One region of the Alloalcanivorax dieselolei B5 genome, then DNA from elsewhere that is predicted to be linked to it. Evidence: predicted binding sites of a transcription regulator. Region 1 holds the regulator's gene; each other region holds the start of a gene.

The links. Region 1 encodes sigma-54, which starts transcription at its own class of promoters, with help from an activator protein. Its sites were predicted from a motif close to TGGCACNNNNNTTGCTNT; they were not measured.
Region 2: B5T_RS02150 (formate/nitrite transporter family protein) is a predicted target of sigma-54. The motif match lies at 1,329-1,346, and genes of this name have one in related genera.
Region 3: B5T_RS13360 (circularly permuted type 2 ATP-grasp protein) is a predicted target of sigma-54. The motif match lies at 3,720-3,737, and genes of this name have one in related genera.
Region 4: B5T_RS07665 (CmpA/NrtA family ABC transporter substrate-binding protein) is a predicted target of sigma-54. The motif match lies at 3,077-3,094, and genes of this name have one in related genera.

What each region holds. Positions count from the first base shown of each region.
Region 1 covers NC_018691.1:3,973,125-3,978,761, forward strand. Annotated here, with positions in the region: gene lptB (LPS export ABC transporter ATP-binding protein) at 1-610, shown strand, start outside; gene B5T_RS17665 (RNA polymerase factor sigma-54) at 736-2,202, shown strand; gene hpf (ribosome hibernation-promoting factor, HPF/YfiA family) at 2,271-2,570, shown strand; gene ptsN (PTS IIA-like nitrogen regulatory protein PtsN) at 2,579-3,052, shown strand; gene rapZ (RNase adapter RapZ) at 3,125-3,979, shown strand; gene B5T_RS17685 (HPr family phosphocarrier protein) at 3,976-4,245, shown strand; gene B5T_RS17690 (RDD family protein) at 4,341-5,637, opposite strand, start outside.
Region 2 covers NC_018691.1:453,882-459,518, reverse strand. Annotated here, with positions in the region: gene B5T_RS02160 (glutathione S-transferase family protein) at 1-415, opposite strand, end outside; gene B5T_RS02155 (DedA family protein) at 571-1,122, opposite strand; gene B5T_RS02150 (formate/nitrite transporter family protein) at 1,418-2,227, shown strand; gene B5T_RS02145 (bifunctional protein-serine/threonine kinase/phosphatase) at 2,286-4,016, shown strand; gene B5T_RS02140 (TetR/AcrR family transcriptional regulator) at 4,004-4,636, opposite strand; gene B5T_RS02135 (efflux RND transporter periplasmic adaptor subunit) at 4,786-5,637, shown strand, end outside.
Region 3 covers NC_018691.1:3,006,031-3,011,667, reverse strand. Annotated here, with positions in the region: gene B5T_RS13375 (electron transfer flavoprotein-ubiquinone oxidoreductase) at 1-1,271, opposite strand, end outside; gene B5T_RS13370 (electron transfer flavoprotein subunit beta/FixA family protein) at 1,845-2,594, shown strand; gene B5T_RS13365 (electron transfer flavoprotein subunit alpha/FixB family protein) at 2,594-3,523, shown strand; gene B5T_RS13360 (circularly permuted type 2 ATP-grasp protein) at 3,789-5,228, shown strand; gene B5T_RS13355 (alpha-E domain-containing protein) at 5,222-5,637, shown strand, end outside.
Region 4 covers NC_018691.1:1,673,076-1,678,712, forward strand. Annotated here, with positions in the region: gene oadA (sodium-extruding oxaloacetate decarboxylase subunit alpha) at 1-600, shown strand, start outside; gene B5T_RS07655 (sodium ion-translocating decarboxylase subunit beta) at 604-1,902, shown strand; gene B5T_RS07660 (DUF5924 family protein) at 1,947-2,951, shown strand; gene B5T_RS07665 (CmpA/NrtA family ABC transporter substrate-binding protein) at 3,279-4,607, shown strand; gene B5T_RS07670 (ABC transporter permease) at 4,624-5,625, shown strand; gene B5T_RS07675 (ABC transporter ATP-binding protein) at 5,634-5,637, shown strand, end outside.

The DNA.
Region 1 (5,637 bases):
CGCCGGCAAGACCACCTGCTTTTACATGATCGTCGGGCTGGTGGAAGCGGACGCCGGGCGCATCGAGATCAACGGCGAGGACATCACCCACCTGCCCATGCACGGGCGCGCCAAGCGCGGTATCGGCTACCTGCCTCAGGAGGCGAGCATCTTCCGCCGTCTGACCGTGGAACAGAACATCATGGCGATCCTCGAAACCCGCAAGGAACTGAGCAAAGCCGAGCGCGAGCAGGAGCTGAACAATCTGCTCGAGGAATTCCACATTACCCATATCCGCGACAGCATGGGCATGAGCCTGTCCGGTGGCGAGCGGCGGCGGGCGGAGATCGCCCGTGGCCTGGCCACGGATCCGGCGTTCATTTTGCTCGATGAGCCGTTCGCCGGGGTCGACCCGATCTCGGTGAATGACATCAAGGGCATCATTCGTCATCTCAAGGATCGCGGCATCGGCGTGCTGATCACCGACCACAACGTGCGCGAAACGCTGGATATCTGCGATACCGCCTATATCTGCAGCGCCGGTAACATCATCGCCGAGGGCGATTCCCAGACCATCCTCGGTAATCAACAGGTCCGCGACGTCTATCTGGGCGCCGACTTTCGGCTATGACGCGCCTCTACTCTTTTTCAATTGCAATTTCAACATTGGCATACATATTGCTTAAATGAATTGCGAAACCTTGAAAGACGCTGCTATTCTGCCGCCTTGGCGATTCACCGGACCACCAAGGCAGTATGAAACCGAGTCTACAACTCCAGATCGGCCAGCAGCTCACCATGACGCCGCAGTTGCAGCAGGCGATTCGCTTGCTGCAACTGTCGACGCTGGACCTGCGCCAGGAAATCCAGCAGGCGGTGGAAACCAACCCCCTGCTGGAACTTGAAGAGGGGGTCGAGGCCTACACCGAGGACGACACCCCCGCCGATGACGATTGGGAAGCGGAGGAAATGGACCTCGAACGCGACGAGGCCCTGGACGACCTGGTGGATGGACCGGTGGAGAGCGACAGCGAATGGGACGACCTCTATGTGGGCCAGTCCGGTTCCGGCTCGGGCGGCGGCGAGGACGATGACGCCGACGCCTGGCAACAGCGCCACGTCGCTCCGGTCACCCTCCAGGACCATCTGCTCTGGCAACTCAATCTCAGCCCGATGAGCGACCGGGACCGGGTCATCGCCGGCATCCTCATCGACGCCCTCGACCACCGTGGCTACCTGTCCCTGCCCCTGGATGATCTGCTCGACACCGCCGAGCGGCAAATCGCCGACGCCGATGATCCGGTGGAGGAAGACGAAGTGGTGGCGGTCCTGCACCGACTGCAGCAATTCGACCCGATCGGCGTGGCCAGCCGTGATCTGGCCGAATGCCTGGGCGTGCAATTGCGCCAACAGCCCGCCGACACCCCGCACCTGGACACCGCGACCGCCCTGCTCGGGCATCTCGCGCTACTGGAAAAGCACGACTATGCCGGACTGCGCCGCACCATGGGGGTGACGGAAAGCGATCTCCTCGACGCCCTGGCGTTGTTGCGCACCCTGGACCCGGCCCCGGGCGAACAAATCGGCGGCGAGGTGGCGGAATACGCGGTTCCCGATGTGGTGGTGCGCCCCTTCCGCGGCGGCTGGCGGGTGGAACTGAACGAAGAAGTCCTGCCCAAGGTCAACCTGAACGCCCAGTACGCCCGCCTGGCCCGCCGCACCGAGGGCGAGGACGGCCAGTACCTGCGTAACTGCATGCAGGAGGCGCGCTGGTTCCTGAAAAGCCTGCAAAGCCGTAATGACACCCTGCTGAAGGTGGCCCGGCGCATCGTCGAGGTGCAGCAGGACTTCTTCCACTATGGCGAGGAAGCGATGAAACCGCTGGTGCTGGCCGATATCGCCGAGGCGGTGGAGATGCACGAATCCACCATCAGCCGGGTCACCAATCAAAAGTTCATGCTCACGCCCCGAGGGGTGTTCGAGCTGAAGTATTTCTTTTCCAGTCACGTGGACACGGAAGGCGGCGGTGAATGTTCTTCCACCGCCATTCGTGCCATCATTAAGAAGCTGGTCGCCGCCGAGAACCCTCGCAAGCCACTCAGCGACAATAAGCTGGCCAGTTTGCTCAATGAGCAAGGGATCAAGGTGGCGCGCCGGACCGTCGCCAAGTATCGGGAGGCGATGCGAATCCCGTCTTCCAGCGCTCGCAAACGTCTGGTTTGACGACGCGGGAAACGGCTTATAACCCGGGCCAGAGGCCGGGGTTAAATAACGAGGCAAAGGAGCCAGCTATGCAAATCAACATCAGTGGCCATCACCTGGATATCACCGAAGCCCTTCGTGATTATGTGGACGACAAGTTTTCCAAGCTGGAACGGCATTTCGACCAGATCACTAGCATTCAGGTAATCCTGTCCCCGGAGCCGAACACCCACAAGGCGGAATCCACCATCCACATTTCCGGCGGCGAAGTCTTCGCCACCGCCGAGGCCGGTGACATGTACGCGGCTATTGATGCCCTGACCAGTAAGCTGGATCGTCAGATTCTCAAACACAAGGAGAAGACCGTGAGCCGCAAGCACGGTCACTAAGCGGATCTATGCGAGTACGAGAACTTCTCACCGAGGACCGCACCCATAACGGTATCGAGGTGGGTAGCAAAAAACGCCTTCTGGATCAGGTTGCCGAGCTGGCCGCGGCCAGTTGCGGCGACCTCGGTGCCCAGGACGTGTTCGATGCACTGGTGGCCCGGGAGCGCCTGGGCTCCACCGGTATCGGTGAAGGCATCGCCATCCCCCACTGTCGGCTCGGACGCTGCGAGCAGGCAGTGGGCCTGCTGCTGAAACTGGCCGAACCGGTGGACTTCGATGCCGTGGACGGCCGGCCGGTGGATCTGGTGTTCGTTCTGCTGGTGCCTGAACAGAACCCCGAACAGCACCTCAAGACCCTGAGTCACCTGGCCAACCTGTTCAACGACGAGGATTATCGGCGTGAACTGCGCCAGGCCACGGACGATCACCAACTCTATATTACCGCCGTGGAGTCAGAGGCCGAATTGCGCCTGGCTTCATAAGCTACGACGGGGCCCATGCGGCCGGTTCTCCCCGGCCCGGGCGTCTTTTCGGGGAAGAAAGCGTCAATCGCCATGAAACTGACCATTCTCAGCGGCCGGTCCGGATCCGGTAAGACCACGGCTCTGCAAGCACTGGAAGACCACGGTTATTACTGCGTGGACAACCTGCCTCTGGGCCTGTTGCCGCAACTGGCCGGGCAACTGGATGACGAGGACCGGGTGCTGGAGCGGGTGGCGGTGGGGATCGATGCCCGCAACCTGCCGCGACAACTGCTGGCCTTTCCCTCCACCCTGGCGGAACTGCGCAAGTTGCAGGTGGAAACGGAAATCATCTTTCTCGACGCCGATCACGGCACCCTGCTCAAACGCTTCAGTGCCACCCGGCGCCCACACCCGCTCAGCGGCGATGATCGCACTCTGGCCGATGCCATCGCCTATGAAGCCGAACTGCTCTCCGACATCCGCATGCGCGCGGATCTGGTGATCGACACCAGCACTCTGGATGTCCACTCCCTGCGCAACCAGATCCGCCAGCGGGTAGCCGGCCGCAACGTCAAACTGTCGCTGTTGATCCAATCGTTCGGCTTCAAGAACGGTCTGCCCAACGACGCCGATCTGGTCTACGACGTGCGCATGCTGCCCAATCCCCACTGGCACGGCGATCTGCGGGCCCTGACCGGTCGCGACGACAAAGTAGCGGCCTTCCTGCAATCTCATCAGGAAACCGAGGATTTGATCGACGATATTTTCCAGTTTCTGGTTCGCTGGCTACCCCGCTATGCCGCCAACGACCGCAGTTACGTTACCGTTGCCATCGGCTGCACCGGTGGCCGCCATCGCTCCGTCTATCTGGCCGAGCAGTTGGCTCAGCGCCTGCGCAATAAAGCCATCCCCCTGCATGTGCGGCATCGGGAGCTGGAGGGATGATCGAGAGGGAACTCACCATCATCAACAAACTGGGACTGCATGCCCGCGCCGCCGCCAAAGTGGTCAGCGTGGCGTCACGTTACAGCTGCACTATTCAGGTGCTTCACAACGAGCGTCAGGTCGACGCCAAGAGCATCATGGGCCTGCTTACCCTCGGCGCCGCCAAAGGCACCAACCTCAGGGTGCGGGTGGACGGCGATGACGAGCAGCCGGCCATGGCGGAACTGGCCGACCTGTTCGCCCGCCGTTTCGACGAAGAAGAGTGAAGAGGCCACTGTAGGAGCTTGCCCTGCAAGCGAACTCTTTGAACGTTGCGCATTCGCTTGCAGGGCAAGCTCCTACAGCGGCTTCGTGGTCCGGTCTACTGCCCGTCCTTCCGCTCCCTCTCGCTGCGCGCCCAGTTGATGACATAACTGCGGCTGACGCGATCGTGCAGGAGATTCCCTTTCAGGAACAGGTTCACCAGGATCACCACCTTGCTGGTCAGCGCATTGACCACTACGAACGCCATGACCCGCCATACATTGTGCAGGAATGACAGCCGCTCAAACTCCAGATTCGTTACCCTGAGCCCCAGCATCCGTTTCCCCGGAGTCGCCTGCCTGGGTCCTGCCTCCATGACCAGCGCCATCAGCATATAGGCCGGCACGGCGAGCATGGCAAAAAGTCCGAGGAAAGCGCCAACACCACTGGCATCGGCATCACCATTAGCATCCGCCACCATGACGCTCACCACCCATATCGGCATGACCAACAGCGCCACCAATACCAGCAGATCGATGACGATAGCGGCCATACGCAGGGTCATGCCGGTGAAATAAAGGGTTTCGGGTGCCGGCTCGGAGCTTGCCTGACGCGACGGCGGCACCGTCTCCTTACCACCACGCAGCCCCTGCAATAAGGCCTGATCGCCGGAAGAATTCGTATCCAGGGGGGCCAACACCCGATCCATGGCGGTATCGCCAAAACGGGCCGCCAGCAAGCCACGACGCCCTTCCCAATCGAACAGGCTGCTCAAATAAGCCAGTGTCACCGCATCCAGAGGCGGCTTGTTATCCTGCTGCCGAAGCCGCTCCACCAGCCCCGCCATCAGGGCATCACCCAAACCATGGTGAAAGGCGCTGTCCAGCATCCAGGGACTGTTGGCGAGGAAACGCCATTCCTTCTCCTCAGCCGGCCGCCCCTCGCGCTCCAGCAAAGCCTGGCACTGGGTCAACAGTCGTTCGTGTTCACGACTGGCCGCCAGCCACTCGTCTTCTTCCGGCTCCCGTTCTTCCTCCCGCTCACGTGCCGCGGCCCAGGCCGGCTCCGGGTCCCGCGCCGGCGGGGGAGGCTGATCCTGGAACGCCGGCTCAGGTTCCACCGGAACCACCGGCGCTGGCCATTCCGGTGTCTCGGGCGGAAGCGGCTGAGTCTCGGCGGCCGTGGCAGGGGATTTCTTCTCCGTTCGCTTCCCGGTTTCCGTTTCCGGCTCCGTATCGCTGGCGGCAGCGGCACGGGCACGTTGCTCGGCAAGGCCCAGGGCACGTTTGTAGGCGGCGTGCAAAGCCTGGAATTGCTCCGGATGTTCATCCGGGCGGGTGCTTTTCAGCAAGCGCGCGTAGGCACGCTTGACCGCCCGGGTATCCCCGGTGGCCTCAAGCCCCAGGACGCGCCAG
Region 2 (5,637 bases), 1.4 Mb from region 1:
GCGTGGCGAAGGCTTCCTCGCTCAAGCTCCGGTAACGATCAATAGCCTCGCGCAACCGGGTCGGCGCGAACAACTCGAAATGCACGCGCTGTCCCAGTATCGGCCCCATGCTGGCGGAATGAAACTGCAGCCATTTGATCGCTTCCCAACGGGCCGTCAACGCCTCCGGCAGCAGGCGCCCGGTTTTTTCCGCCAGATACAACAGGATCGCCGAGGACTCAAAAAGCGTCACTCCGGTTTGCTCATCACGCAGGACGGGAATCCGGCCATGGGGGTTCATCGCCAGGAAAGACGATTGGCGATGCTCGCCAGCATGAAGATTGACCTGTTCCAGCGCATAAGGCAGCCCCAGCTCTTCAAGAGCAATGGTGACCTTGAAGCCGTTGGGGGAAGAATCCGTGAATACAGTGATCATGGGGCAGGCTCGCTTCTCTGTCAGGAAAACCAGAATCGCAAGGTAGCCAGACCGCGGGCTCGGGGAAAACGATATGTACTGAGCTCAGGGTATAGAAAGACTAAAGCGGTTCGTGGACCATGGATGTCCCACCGCTGAGGGCGGCGAATCGCGTGTCAGCGAGGTGCGCGAAAATGGCGCCACAGCCACATCAGCACACCGATCAGAAGCAGGCCCCCCAACACATAAAACTCGTAGCGTTTCAGATGGCCAAGCAGCCCTTCCAGCAGGGTGCCGAAATGGAAGGCGGCGAAGCCCAGTGCCGTTGCCCAGATCGCGGCGCCCAGGGCATTGAACAGCAAATACCGGCGCGGCGGATAGCCGGACAGGCCGATCACCACCGGCATCACCGTACGCAGGCCATAGACGAAACGGAAACCCAGCACCCACAGATCCGGGTGGCGCCGCACCAGACCCAAGGCTTTTTCCCCCGCCGCTTCCCAGCGCGCCTTGCGTCGCAACAACCGCCGGCCATGGTGACGCCCGAGCAGAAACCAGAGCTGATCGCCGCAAAAAGCACCGGCGAAAGCGGTGAATATCACCAGGTCCAGACGCAGATAGTCATGGAACGCCAGGAACCCCGCCAGTACCAGAATCGTCTCGCCTTCCAGAAAGGTCCCCACGAACAGGGCGGGATAGCCAAAGTGTTCCAGGAAGTGTTGAAGCATGGTGAAGGCCGGCAGGGGGAAGCCGGCAGCCTACCCCGATTGCCGATACCGCACAATTAACGACACGCCTTCCGGTAAAGCACCAAAACGGACCCGGGCCAATGCACCACAATGGCGCCATACTTTCGAACCGGATCTGGGTCGCCACTACCACCAAAACAATAAACTCCTTTTATATCAAATAGTTAATGATTTCTCTGCTCTCCTGGTGCGGTTCTTGCTGCTCCCTTCCCTAGCAATAGAACGACGCTTTTAAGGGCTTTCCGCAAACCTTGATGATCCAGAGAGTGCGACCATGTCTTACCTAGTGCCTTCCGAATTCGTCACCAAAATGGTGGATGCCGGTGAATCGAAGATTTACATGGCCACCCGCGACACTTTGATCCGTGCCTACATGGCTGGCGCCATCCTCGCCCTGGCGGCGGCCATGGCGGTAACCATCACGGTGCAAACTGGCAACCCCCTGATCGGGGCCCTGTTGTTCCCCGTCGGCTTCTGCATGCTCTATCTGATGGGGTTCGACCTCCTGACCGGCGTGTTCATGCTGACCCCGCTGGCGCTGCTGGACCGGCGCCCGGGAGTGACCGGCAACCGCGTGCTGAAGAATTGGGGCCTCGTGTTCCTGGGCAACTTCGCCGGCGCGCTCACCGTGGCGTTCATGATGTCGTTCATTCTTACCTACGGCTTCAACACGGAGCCAGGCGCCGTGGGCGAAAAGCTGGCGGCCATTGGTGAATCCCGTACCCTCGGCTATGCCGAGTATGGCCTGGCCGGCTGGATCACCATTTTCATTCGCGGCATGCTGTGCAACTGGATGGTGTCCATGGGCGTGGTGGGCGCGATGATTTCCACCAATGTTTCCGGCAAGGTGATCGCCATGTGGATGCCGATCTTTCTGTTCTTCTACATGGGCTTCGAGCACTCGGTGGTGAACATGTTCCTGTTCCCCTGCGCCATGCTGATGGGCGGCGATTTCTCAGTGGCGGACTACTTTATCTGGAACGAAATTCCCACAGCGCTGGGCAACCTGGTGGGCGGCCTCGCCTTCACCGGTCTGACTCTCTATACCACCCATGTGCGCACCGCGCCGAAACGTTCCCTGTAATCCCGGGAGCAGCAACCGAAAGGACCGCGCTCCGGCCACGGACGGGGCGCCCAACACCATGCCTTCCTCCCTTCAGGTATCCCTGGGACAGTACTCCGACAAAGGCCGCAAAGCCGTCAATCAAGATTTCCACGGCGCGCTGATTCCCGAGGGAATGCCGCTGACCAGCAAGGGGCTGGTGCTGGCGCTGGCCGATGGCATCGGCAGCAGCAACGTCAGTCACATCGCCTCGGAAACCGCGGTCAGCAGCTTTCTCGAAGACTACTTCAGCACCCCGGAGACCTGGTCGGTACGGCAATCCGCGCAACGGGTGATCAATGCCACCAATGCCTGGCTGCACGCGCAAACCCGCCAAAGCCAATACCGTTATGACCTGGACCGGGGCTACGTATGCACTTTTACCGCTCTGGTGATCAAGGGGGACAGCGCCCATTGCTTCCATCTGGGTGATGCCCGCCTGTATCGGCTGAGTAATGGCGTCCTGGAACAGCTCACCGAAGATCACCGGTTGTGGGTGTCACAAGAGCAGAGTTACCTGAGCCGGGCGCTGGGCATGAACGCCCGCGCGGAAATCGATCATCTCAGCATGCCGGTAACGGAAGGGGACTGGTTCGTGCTGGCCACCGACGGCGTCCACGAGTATCTGGATGCCGACACCCTGATCAGCACTCTGGCCTCGCAAACCGATCCGCAACAGGCGGCAAAGACCCTGGCGGCGCTGGCCTACGAACGCGGCAGCGAGGATAACCTGACCGTGCAGGTACTGCGCGTCGACCGGTTGCCGCGGGCGGAGCCCTCCGCCTTGTCCGGCCGCCTTGACGATCTGCCGCTACCGCCGGAGTTGCAGGTTCGCATGGAATTCGACGGCTACCGTATTCTGCGGGAGCTGCATGCGAGCAGCCGCAGCCATGTCTATCTGGCGGAGGATCTGGACAGCGGCACCACCGTGGTACTGAAAACCCCGGCCATCGACCGCGCCGCTGATCGCGCCTTTCTGGAACGGTTCATGATGGAGGAATGGATCGCCCATCGCATCGATCATCCCCATGTTCTCAAGGCGCCGCCAAGGCAACGGCAACGTCGTTACCTGTACACCGTGACGGACTATGTGGACGGGAAAACCCTGACTCAGTGGATGCGCGACCACCCCAACCCTTCGCTGGAAACGGTTCGGGATCTGGTGGAACAGATCGCCCGCGCGCTGTACGCCTTTCATCGGCGGGAGATGCTGCACCAGGACCTGCGCCCGGAGAACGTGATGGTCGACGCCAACGGCACCGTCACCCTGATCGACTTCGGCGCCGCCCGCGTGGCCGGGCTGGCGGAGCTGGCCCCGCCCCGGGACCGGGAAGCGCCGCAAGGCACCTTGCCTTACATGGCGCCGGAGTACTTTCTCGGAGAACCGGGCGATACCGCCTCTGATTTGTTTTCCCTCGGTGTCATCACCTATCAACTGCTGACCGGGGATTTGCCCTACGGCACCGCCGTGTCCCAGTGCCGGACCCGGGCCGCGCAGAACCGGCTCCGCTATCGCAGTGCCCTGCGCGACGACCGTGATCTGCCGGCTTGGGTGGACGGAACCCTGCGCAAGGCGGTGCATCCGCATCCGGACAAGCGTTATCGGGAGTTATCGGAATTTATCCATGACCTGCGCCATCCCAATCCGGGTCTGGCGCATCCCATCCGGGCACCGCTGATGGAGCGCCATCCGGTGCGTTTCTGGCAGAGCGTCAGTGCCGTGCTGGCACTGCTGGTGGTGCTGCTCGCCGTGCGTCTCTATGGCGCATAAGCGCGCAGGAACATGGCCACCACATCGGTGATATGGGCTTCGGCGTCCTCCGCCGTCATCGGTTCGCCGCAACCGATCAGCACCTGCATCTCATGGCAGCCCTTGATCAGGGAAAAGAAATGATCGGCGGCGCGATCCGGCTCCGTCACCCGCAATAATCCGCGCCGGTCCAGCTCCGCCAGCAGCCGCTCCATATCCAGCAGCGTCTTTTGCGGTCCCACCTCGAAGAACAACCGGGCCATGGTCTGGTCCTGCCCGGCCTGAGCCGCCATCAGCCGCATCAGATTGACCGCATCATCCTGGGTCACCAGTTCATGGAAGGAGCGGGCGATGCGCAGCAATACCTGTTCCAGCGACTGGCTCTCGTCGAAATGGAAGATCGGCAAGGGCATCTGTCCCTGGCATTTGATCTCCACCGCGGCGGCGAACAGCGCCTCCTTGTCCTTGAAGTGACTGTAAACCGTGAGTTTGGAGACACCGGCAGCGGCGGCAATGGCATCCATGCTGGTGCCGGAATACCCCTGTTCCAGAAACAGGGTGGTGGCGGCGGCCATGATGGCGTCGCGTTTGACGGGGTCTTTGGGGCGGCCCGGGCCGCTGCGGGTCAGATTGTTCGACATGATCTCAACAAATGGTGGACTGGCGAGTTCACTAATTTTACTATACCGGCGAGTTTACCATTCAACCGACAAAATAACGACGTTGTTGTTACTGCTATCCGCAGGCGCTCTTTCCCGCCCGGGGGTACCAACAAGGGATAAGGTGTTCCATGACTCGCCGCAATCGATCCACATCGCACTTACCCACTCACCGCGTGGGCGCTTCGGGCCTGCCCCTGCTGTTTCTTGGCACCCTGCTTACCAGCGCGCTTGGCGGCTGCAGCGGTGATGCCACCACCACCGAGCACACTATCAGCACCGCTCTGGTGGTCCAGCCGGACAGCACCCGCGCCGGCCATGACAGCTTCGCCGGCGAGGTCCGCGCCCGCTACGAGCCCGATCTGGCGTTCCAGGTCGGCGGCAAGGTGATCGAGCGTTTGGTGGAAGTCGGAGACCGGGTGGAGAAGGGACAGCCGCTGGCCCGTATCGACCCTCGCGACGTGCGCCTGCAGCTGGATGCTTCCCGCGCCCGGGTGGCCGCCGCCAAGGCCGACCATGATCTGGCGCTCAGTGAGCAGAAACGCTACCAGACCCTGCTGGAACGCAAGGTGATCAGCCAGTCCCAGTACGATTCGGTCAGCAGCCAGCTCGAAGCCGCCGCGGCACAGCTGCGCCAGGCCCACGCCGATCTGGAAGTAGCCCGCAACCAGGCCGGTTACGCCGAACTGCACGCGCCCCGGAACGGGGTCATCATGAGCCGCCAGGTCGAAGTCGGGCAGGTGGTGGCGGCCGGTCAGACCGTGTTCACGCTGGCCGCCGACGGCGATCGTGAAGTACTGATCCATCTGCCGGAAAACCGCGTCAATCAGGTTTCTCTCAAACAGGACGTCAAAGTGGAATTGTGGTCTCGGCCCGGTGACCATTATGACGGTCGGGTCCGCGAGATCGCCCCGTCCGCCGATCCGCAATTACGCACCTACGCGGCGCGGGTGGCTTTCACCAGTGACGACGTGCCCGCCGAT
Region 3 (5,637 bases), 970 kb from region 1:
GTGGTATCGCGCATGGTGATCGGCAGCTTGCCGTTGAGCAGGTTGATATCCACGAAGGCGAAGGCGGAACCGATCAGATTGCCGAACTTGTGCTGGGCCGGTCCGAAGTTGCGCTGCTGGTGCAGCTCTTCGTGAATCCAGCTGTTCGCGAAGGCGTCCTTGTAAGCCACCAGTTCATCATGGCTCTGACCGTTCTTGATCGCTTCGGCCAGCAGTTCGGCGGCGATCATGCCGGACTTCATGGCGGTGTGGGAGCCCTTGATCTTGGCGAAGTTCAGGGTGCCGGCATCACAGCCCACCAGCAGACCGCCGGGGAAGGTCATCTTCGGCAGGGATTGCAGGCCGCCCTTGGCGATGGCGCGGGCGCCATAGCTGAGACGTTTGCCGCCTTCCAGGAATTTCTTGATTTCCGGATGGGTCTTCCAACGCTGCATCTCATCGAACGGAGAGACGTGCGGGTTGGAGTAGGCCAGATCGGTGATCAGACCCAGGGTGACCTGATTGTTCTCGAGGTGATAGAGGAAACCACCGCCCGGAGATCCGGACTCGGTCAGCGGCCAGCCGGCGGTGTGTATCACCAGGCCCTTACGGTGCTTGGACGGATCAATTTCCCACAGCTCCTTGATGCCGATGCCGTAGTGCTGGGGATCCGTGCCTTCACGCAGATTGAATTTTTCCATCAACTGCTTGCCGAGATGGCCGCGGCAGCCTTCGGAGAAAACGGTGTACTTGGCGTGCAGCTCCATGCCCGGCATGTAGCCGTCTTTTTTCTCGCCGTTGTGGTCGATGCCGAAATCGCCGGTGGCGATGCCTTTTACCGAACCATCTTCGTTATAGAGGATTTCGCTGGCGGCGAACCCCGGGAAGATCTCGATGCCCAGGCCCTCGGCCTGTTCCGCCAGCCAACGGCAGACGTTGCCCAGGGAAACAACGTAGTTGCCCTCGTTGTGCATGGTCTTCGGCACGAACAGGTTGGGCACTTTGGAGCCTTTCTCGGCACCGGTGAGATAGAAGATTTCATCATCGGTGACGGCAGCGTTCAGGGGGGCGCCCAGTTCCTTCCAATTGGGGAACAGTTCATTCAGGGCACGAGGTTCCAGTACCGCACCGGAAAGAATATGTGCGCCGACTTCGGAACCTTTTTCCACTACGACCACACTGAGTTCCTGTCCGCTTTCCTGGGCGATCTGACCCAGGCGGCAGGCGGTTGCGAGACCGGACGGACCGGCGCCGACGATGACAACGTCGACTTCCATAGATTCGCGTTCCACAGCCTGTCTCCTAACTATCGGTTGCGTTACAGCCCTTCTGCTGGGGCCGGTCGGGAACCCCCGAGCCCCGCACCACCTTGTTCGGTGCCGGGTTCGGCGCACATTGTTCCGGGCCCTGGTATGGCCGGCCAGTCGCTGCGGGCCTTATGGGCCGGCAGGACATAGAGCGCTGTTCAGAGGTTCGGGCGCCTGCATCCGCCAATGCGAAAAAAAGGGCGGTACAGGCCTTAGGGTGCGCGGAGTATATAAGCATCGGCTATATTCCACCACTTTCGGAATGGTTTTCCACACCAATTCAAACGAGCGTTTGGATTATCGTCGGATCAGCGGAAATGGGCAAGGGCAGGGGAGACGGAGCAACCCGGTCGTTATTGCCGGGATGACCGCAAGGTCATGAAAAATGGACGAAAATTGATGTCTATTTGCAACAAAATCATCCGGTTACGATTTTCCGGCCTATTGACCTCGTTCCGGCCAGAGTTCAAGATAGCCGCTCTCTCGCGGGGGTGGACCCGGTAACGGCGTCGTCTCGCCTCCTTCTACAAGTCATCAGTGGAACATTCCGAGGATCCTATGAAGGTTCTTGTACCCATCAAGCGAGTCGTTGACTACAACGTTAAGGTTCGCGTGAAGGCAGACAACTCCGGTGTTGATCTCGCCAATGTGAAAATGGCCATGAACCCCTTCTGTGAAATCGCTGTGGAAGAAGCGGTACGGCTGAAGGAAAAAGGCGTGGTTACCGAGATCGTTGCCGTGTCCATCGGTCCCAAGGCCGCCCAGGAACAACTGCGTACCGCCATGGCGCTGGGCGCGGACCGTTCGATTCTGGTGGAAACCGACGAGGAAGTTCAGCCTCTGGGTATCGCCAAGGCCCTCAAAGCCATCGTTGATGAAGAAAAGCCGGAGTTGGTCATCCTCGGCAAACAGGCCATCGACGGTGACAACAACCAGACCGGTCAGATGCTGGCGGCTCTGGCCGGCATGCCGCAAGGCACCTTCGCTTCCGAAGTGAACGTGGCCGACGGCAAGGTGAAAGTGACCCGTGAAATCGACGGCGGTCTGCAAACCGTTGAGCTGAGCCTGCCGGCGGTGGTGACCACCGATCTGCGCCTCAACGAGCCGCGCTACGCTTCCCTGCCGAACATCATGAAAGCCAAGAAGAAGCCGCTGGACGTGAAAGCCCCGGCTGATCTGGGCGTTGACCTGACTCCGCGCGTCACCACCGAGAAGGTGGAAATGCCGCCGGAACGCAGTGCCGGTGTCAAGGTGGGCTCCGTTGATGAGCTGGTGGATAAACTGAAAAACGAAGCGAAGGTGATCTGATGAGTGTTTTAGTCTACGCCGAACACGATAACGCTACGCTCAATAAGGTTACCCTGAGCGTGGTTGCCGCCGCCAAGGAGCTCGGTGGCGACGTCACCGTCCTGGTTGCCGGTAAAGGTTGTGGCGCCGTGGCTGAAGCGGCCGCCAAGGTTGATGGCGTAAGCAAAGTGCTGTGCGCTGACAACGACGCCTACGAGCACCAGCTGGCGGAAAACATCGCCGACCTGGTGGTTGAGCTGGCCGGCGACTACAGCCACATCCTGGCCGCCGCCACCACCACCGGCAAGAACTTCGCGCCGCGCGTGGCCGCTCTGCTGGACGCTCCGCAGATCTCCGAAATCTCCGACGTGGTCGACGGCGACACCTTCAAGCGTCCGATCTACGCCGGTAACGCCATCGCCACCGTGAAATGCGCCGACGCCAAGAAAGTGCTCACCGTGCGTGGCACCTCCTTCGACGGCGTTGCCGAGGAAGGCGGTTCCGCCAGCGTTGAGAACGTTGACGTGGTCAAGGACGCCGGTATCTCCTCCTTCGTGGGTGAGGAACTGGCCAAGTCCGACCGTCCGGAACTGACCAGTGCCGACATCGTGATCTCCGGTGGCCGCGGCATGGGCAACGGCGACAACTTCGAAATCCTCTACAAAGTGGCCGACAAGCTTGGCGCCGCCGTGGGTGCATCCCGCGCCGCCGTTGACGCCGGTTTCGTGCCGAACGACATGCAGGTGGGTCAGACCGGTAAGATCGTTGCCCCGAACCTGTACATCGCCGTCGGTATCTCCGGTGCCATCCAGCACTTGGCGGGCATGAAGGATTCCAAAGTGATCGTGGCCATCAACAAGGACGAAGAAGCCCCCATCTTCCAGGTGGCGGACTACGGTCTGGTGGCGGATCTGTTCGAAGCGGTACCGGAGCTGGACAGCAAGCTCTGAACACTCGCATTCGACGATGTCCTGGAAAGCCCGGCCTAGTGCCGGGCTTTCTGCTTTTGGGGCGGGGGAATCCATTGCCCTGCTGGCGAAGCCTTGTTGTGCCCCGATTTGGTGCCTCAAGGTCGGCCTGCTTCAGCATGGATCGCAGTCTTGCGCCATGCCGGGGCGGATGTCCCTGAATCCTTTGTCTCCGAATTGGCATATCCCTTGCTGAGCCTGTTGGTATCCCCGTCGTTGGGGAAAGGGCCACAGGGAATAACGCGCCATGCAGTCGATTACACCGCCGGCGGTGTCCGGCTTTGATGAGATGTTCGCCAGGGAAGGGGCGGTTCGCCCCCACTATTCCAGTTATCACGGCTGGTTGTTGGGGCAGTCCAATGAGCTCCTGCACCGCAAGCGTCAGGAAGCCGAGCTGTTGTTCCACCGGGTCGGCATCACCTTCAATGTCTACGGTGAGGAGAGTGGCGCGGAGCGGCTGATTCCTTTTGATGTGGTTCCCCGCATTATTCCTGAACAGGAATGGCACCACCTGGAGCAGGGCACGGCCCAGCGGGTGAGGGCATTGAACCAATTCCTCGATGACATTTACCACGGCCAGGAGATTATCCGCGCCGGCCGCATTCCCGCCGATCAGATCTATGGCAACGCCCATTACCAGCCCTGCATGCAGGACGTGGATCTGCCCAATCAGGTGTACAGCCACGTCAGCGGCGTGGACCTGATCCGTGACGGTGAGGGAACCTGGTACGTCCTGGAGGACAATCTGCGTACCCCGTCCGGGGTCAGCTATATGATCGAAAACCGGCGGGTGATGATGCGGTTGTTCCCGGAGTTGTTCGCCGGGCAATCGGTGGCGCCGGTGGAGCACTATCCATCGCTGTTGCTGGATACCTTGCAGCATAGTAGTGCCGTGGCCTATCCCACGGTGGTGCTGCTGACGCCCGGGCGTTTCAACAGCGCCTACTTCGAGCACGCCTTCCTGGCGCAGCAGATGGGGATCGAATTGGTGGAGGGGGCGGATCTGTTCGTCAAGGATGGCTTCGTCTACATGCGCACCACCGCCGGGCCGCAACGGGTGGACGTGATCTATCGCCGCATTGATGACGATTTCCTCGACCCGCTGGCGTTCAACCCGGAATCCATGCTGGGGGTGCCCGGCCTGCTGTCGGTGTACCGGCAGGGTAACGTGGTGCTGGCCAACGCCATTGGCTCCGGGGTCGGCGATGACAAGTCCATTTATCCTTATGTGCCGGAGATGATCCGCTTCTATCTGGGTGAGGAGCCGATTCTGGAAAACGTCCCGACCCGGCTATGCCGCCGTCCGGAGGACCTCCAGTACGTATTGGAGCACCTGCCGGAACTGGTGGTTAAGGAGGTCCACGGCGCCGGCGGTTACGGCATGCTGGTGGGACCGGCGGCCAGCCGCGAGGAGATCGAGGGTTTCCGTCAGCGTCTGCGGGCACGGCCCGACAATTACATCGCCCAGCCGACCCTGTCGCTGTCCACCTGCCCGATCTTCGTCGAGCAGGGCATCGCGCCCCGGCATATCGACTTGCGCCCATTCGTGCTCAGTGACGGCCGTACTACCCGCATGGTGCCCGGCGGTCTCACGCGGGTGGCGATGAATGCCGGTTCGCTGGTGGTGAACTCGTCCCAAGGGGGCGGCACCAAGGACACCTGGGTGGTGGGGGCGCCGTCATGTTGAGTCGCACCGCGTCCGACCTGTACTGGCTGTCCCGTCTGGTTGAGCGGGCCGAGAACACCGCGCGCATGCTCGACGTGGCCTGGAATCTGTCGATGATGCCGTTCGTCGCCAATCCCCGCGATGAGATGATGGCGCCGTTGATGATCTCGGGCACGCATGAGCTGTATATGAGCCGGTACGATGACGTCCAGGTGCGCGAGGTACTGCATTTCTTCACCCTGGATCAGGACAACCCCGGCAGCATTTTCAACTGCCTGCGTCTGGCGCGGGAGAACGGCCACGCGGTGCGCGGCAAGATCACCGCCGAGATGTGGGAAAGCATCAACAGTACCTGGCTGGAGTTGAAGGAGATTCACCGTGGTGGCCTGGATCAATACGGTGCCAGCGCTTTTTTTGATTGGGTGAAAAA
Region 4 (5,637 bases), 2.3 Mb from region 1:
GAAGGCGACGAGCCGGTGACCTGCCGTCCGGCGGATCTGTTGGAGTCCGAATTGCCGCGGTTGCAACGGGAACTGGAACAGAAAGCGCAACAGCAGAATGTCACGCTGGCACAGGGCGAGCAGCGTCTGGACGATGTGCTTACCTATGCACTGTTTCCCCAGGTGGGCCTTAAATTCCTGGCCAATCGTGGCAATGCGGAGGCCTTCGAGCCCGCACCGGAAGCGGCCGGCGATGGCAAAGGCGAGGGGACCTATACCGTTACCGTGGACGGGCAGCGTTATGTGGTGTCGGTGGCCGATGGTGGCGACATCGAGGGCCTGCGTCCGCTGACGCGGGACAATGACGACAGCCAATCCTCGGCGCGCTCTACTGGCGCTACCGGCGGCGATCCGCTGAGCGCGCCGCTGGCTGGTAACATCTTCGAGGTGCTGGTCAAACCCGGACAAAAAATCGAACAGGGACAGAAAGTCCTGGTGCTGGAAGCGATGAAGATGGAGACCGATGTGTCCGCCCATCGCGCCGGCACGGTGCGGGAGGTCTGCGTCAAAAGCGGTGACGCGGTGGTGGTGGGCGACGTCCTGCTGGTCATAGGAGACTGATCCATGGAAGCCCTGCTCAGTCTCTGGCACAGCACCGGCTTGTATCACCTGACCTGGGGGCAGGCGGTGATGATCGGCGTCGGTCTGGTGTTGTTGTATCTGGCCATCCGCAAGAATTTCGAGCCGCTGCTGCTGGTACCGATCGGTTTCGGCGGCATTCTCGCCAATATTCCGGTGGCCGGGTTGGCGGAGTCGGCGGTGAGCCAAGCGCTGCACTTCGGTGACAGTGCCTTGCTGGCGCAGATGGCTTCCGCTCTTGGCGTCGACCCGGCGGCGGGCATGGACGCTCTGATGCGGGCCTATCACAACGCGGCGCCGGCGCTGCAGGCGCAACTGCACAACCTGGCCACCGATGCCAATTTCAGCGACGGTCTGCTGTATCTGATCTATACCGTCGGCCTCACCACCGGCGTGTTCCCGTTGCTGATCTTCATGGGCGTCGGCGCCATGACCGACTTCGGCCCGCTGCTGGCCAATCCGCGCACTTTGTTGCTCGGCGCCGCCGCCCAGTTCGGCATATTCGCCGCGCTGCTTGGTGCCTTGGCGCTGAACGCGGTGGGCATGGACTTCTCTCTCGCCGATGCCGCCAGTATCGGCATCATCGGTGGCGCCGACGGCCCCACCAGTATCTACGTCACCGCCCGCCTGGCGCCGGATCTGCTTGGCGCCATCGCCGTGGCCGCCTATTCCTATATGGCATTGGTGCCGCTGATCCAGCCGCCGGTGATCCGCCTGCTCACTACCCGCAAGGAGCGGGAAATCCGCATGGAGCAGTTGCGTCCGGTGGGGCGCCTGGAAAAAATTCTGTTCCCGGTGTTGCTACTGATCCTGGTGGCCTTGTTGTTGCCGGACGCGGCGCCGCTGTTGGGCATGTTCTGCTTCGGCAACCTGATGCGCGAGGCCGGGGTGGTCAGCCGGCTGGTGGACACCACCAGCAACGCCCTGATCAACACGGTGACCATCCTGCTGGGGCTGGCGGTGGGCGCCAAGCTCAGCGCCGAAAGCTTTCTGGTGCTGGAGACCCTGGGCATTTTGCTGCTGGGGTTGGCGGCTTTCGTGATCGGCACCGCCTCCGGTGTGCTGATGGCCCGTTTGATGAACGCCGTCGGTAAAGTGCCGGTGAATCCGATCATCGGCGCCGCCGGGGTCTCCGCGGTACCCATGGCGGCGCGGGTGGCCAATCGGGTGGGGCTGGAATCCAATCCGCACAACCACCTGCTGATGCACGCCATGGGGCCCAATGTGGCCGGCGTCATCGGTTCGGCGGTGGCCGCCGGTGTGCTGTTGAACATGGTGGGCTGACATCGCTATCGGTATCCTGGGGCCCCCTATAACCACTCCGGGTGATGATGAACTCCACGTGGCTTGATGCCCTGATGCTCCGTTTCCACCGCCTGCGCTACCTGTGGGCGGTGGGCAGCTTTCTGCTCGGCCTGAGCAGCTATTTCCTGGTGGAACGCAAACCCTGGCTGGCCACCGTGCTGACGGTGATTCTGGTGACCACCTGGCTGGCGCTGCTCACCGAGGGCCTGTGGTCGCGGTTTTTGCGCGGCCCGGCCATGCAGAAGCTGTCCCAGGGGGCGTTGAAACTGATGCTCCAGGGGGTGCACCAGGAAGCCTTCTTCTTCACACTGCCGTTCATCCTGCTGCAATGGTCCGGCGGCGCCGCCTATGTGCTGTTCACGGGCCTGGTGATGGTCAGCGCCCTGGTCAGTATTGTCGATCCGCTGTATTTCCGTCTGGCGGCGCAGCGGGCCCTGTACTTTGGTTACCACGCCTGGGCGCTGTTCGTGGCGTTGCTGGTGTTGTTACCGCTGACCGTCAAGGTGCCCACCAACCTGGCCCTGGATGGCGCCGCCATTCTCACCGCCCTGGTCGCGCTGCCCAGCTTCTGGCGCGTGGGTGGGCCCAGGCGGCTGTATCGCTGGGTGGTACTGGTGCTGCTTTCCCTGGCCATTGCCAGTGTGCCGCTGTGGGGCGCCCGGCTGGTGCCGCCGCTGACCCTGTCATTGGAACACCGGGCCATGGCGCTGACGCTCAATCGAGAGCGGCGTGAGCCGCTGGTGACCGGTACCCGCTTCGAGGTCGCCGAGCTGAGTGGCGGGCTGTACGCGTATACCGCGATCCGCGCTCCGTTGGGGCTGGGTCAGCCGGTCAGCCATTACTGGTACCACGATGGCCAACTGGTGGACCGGATCGGCCTGGCGCTCACCGGTGGCCGGCAGGAGGGCTACCGCACCTGGTCCCATAAACGGCATTTCCCGGAACATGCCGAAGGCCGCTGGCGGGTGGAAGTGCGAACCGGCCGTGGGCAGGTGATCGGTGTATTGCGTTTCGATGTGACGCGCTGATGCCCTGAATCGGTACGCCGAATCGGCGCCGAATTGGTGCGCCTTCCCTGTTTTGGTCACGCCCGTGTCCTCCGTTTTTCTCTCCTTGCGACGCTAACTTTCTGAGCTGAAAGAACTTTTTCTATTGGCACAGGGTTTGCTCTCTTCTTCCCACGAATGACAAACCGGTGAGGGTGCCGCCAATGGCGGTGGCGCGATCACGAGCAAAGGCGCTCAAGAACGTTCGGCGATATCCGCTGATCGTTCTTGGGCGCTTTTTTTTTGTTCCGAAACACAGAAGGGGTATGACGCATGATGGGAATTCAACGGTGGTGCCGCCGGCTGGCGATGCTGGCGGGGTTGGTGGCGATACCGGCCCTGGCCGAGACCGTGGGCTGGCCGGAGAAGGCGGAACTGAAATTCGGCTTCATCAAGCTGACCGACATGGCGCCGCTGGCGGTGGCCTACGAAAAGGGCTACTTCGAGGAGGAAGGGCTGTTCGTGACGCTGGAAGCCCAGGCCAACTGGAAAGTGCTGCTGGACCGGGTCATCGACGGGCAACTGGACGGCGCCCACATGCTGGCCGGGCAGCCGCTGGGCGCCACCATAGGCTATGGCACCCAGGCGCACATCATCACCGCCTTCAGTATGGATCTGAACGGTAACGGCATCACTGTTTCCAATGACGTCTGGCAAGCGATGAAAGCGTCCCTTCCCGAGCAGGACGGCAAGCCGCTGCATCCGATCAAGGCGGACGCCCTGAAGCCGGTGGTGGAAGCCTACCGCAAGGAAGGCAAAACGTTCCGCATGGGCATGGTGTTTCCGGTTTCCACCCACAACTACGAGCTGCGTTACTGGCTCGCCGCGGGCGGCTTGAATCCGGGTTTCTATGCGCCGCACAAAGGCGATACCAGCGGCCAGTTGCAGGCGGACGTGTTGCTGTCGGTAACGCCGCCGCCGCAAATGCCGGCGACCCTGGAGGCGGGCACCATTCACGGTTATTGCGTCGGTGAGCCGTGGAACCAGCAGGCGGTGTTCAAGGGCATCGGCGTGCCGGTGATCACCGACTACGAAATCTGGAAAAACAATCCGGAGAAGGTGTTCGGTGTCAGCAAGGCGTGGGCGGACAAATACCCCAACACCCATATCCGCGTGGTCAAGGCGCTGATTCGCGCCGCCAAGTGGCTGGACGAGAACGACAACGCCAATCGCGCCGAGGCGGTGAAAATCCTGGCCCGCCCCAACTATGTCGGCGCCGACGAGGAAGTGATCGCCAATTCCATGACCGGCACCTTCGAGTATGAAAAGGGCGATATCAGACCGGTGCCGGACTTCAATGTGTTCTTCCGCCACAACGCCACCTACCCGTACTACTCCGATGCCATCTGGTATCTGACGCAAATGCGCCGTTGGGGGCAGATCAGCGAAAGCAAACCGGACAGTTGGTATCTGCAAACGGCGCAAAAAGTGTATCGGCCCGATGTCTATGCCGCTGCCGCCAAGGCCTTGATTGATGAAGGCAAGATGAGCGCCGCCGATTTCCCCGACTTCGAAAACGAAGACGGCTTCAAGCCGCCGCAAAGCGAGTTCATCGACGGCATCACCTATGACGGCCGTCACCCGAACACCTATCTGAATCAATTTCCCATTGGTTTGAAGGACGGCGACCGCCTCTGAGCGGCGAGGAGGATCCATGGTGACGATGACGCTACCGGACTGGCTGGCGCCCTATCGCGATCTGATGCGCGGCAAGGCCGGGCCGGCGCAGCAACAAGCGGTGTTGCGGCAACTGGTATGGCCGCTTCTGGGTATCGCGCTGTTCCTGCTGCTATGGCATTGGGCGGCGCAGAATATTCAGACGTCGCTGGGGCAGTTTCCCGGCCCCGCCACTGTATGGGAGCAAACCCAGGCGCTCTATCAGGAGCACCGTGAAGGGCGGCAGCGGGAAGCGGCCTTCCATGAGCGTCAGGAGAAATACATCGAGACGCGCCTGGCGCAGCAACCGGACTGGCAACCGGTACGCCGGGACTATACCGGCGCGCCCACCTTTTTCGATCAGGTCGGCACCAGTCTGATCACCGTGATGAGCGGCTTTCTGCTGGCTTCGGCGCTGGCCATACCGCTGGGCATTGTGGTCGGCCTGAGCGCCGGCGTGCACGCGGCGGTGAATCCGCTGATTCAGATTTTCAAACCGGTATCGCCGCTGGCCTGGCTGCCGCTGGTGACTATGGTGGTCAGCGCCGTTTACACCAGCAGTGATCCCTGGCTGGCCAAGTCGTTTCTCACTTCCATGTTCACCGTCACGCTGTGTTGTTTATGGCCCACCTTGCTGAACACCGCGGTGGGCGTGACCTCGGTGAGCAGCGATCTGACCAACGTGTCGCGGGTGTTGCGTCTTAATGCTTTCGAGCATGTGCGCCGTATTGTGTTGCCCTCGGCACTGCCGATGATGTTCACCGGTCTGCGATTGAGTCTGGGGATCGCCTGGATGGTGCTGATTGCCGCGGAAATGCTGGCGCAGAATCCGGGTCTCGGAAAATTCGTCTGGGATGAATTCCAGAACGGCAGCTCCCAGTCACTGGGACGCATCATGGTGGCGGTGCAGGTGATCGGGTTGATCGGTTTTCTGCTGGACCGGCTGATGCTGGCGCTGCAACGGTTTCTGGTATGGGACAAGAGCGCCGCGCAGCGCTAGGAGAAGGTATGA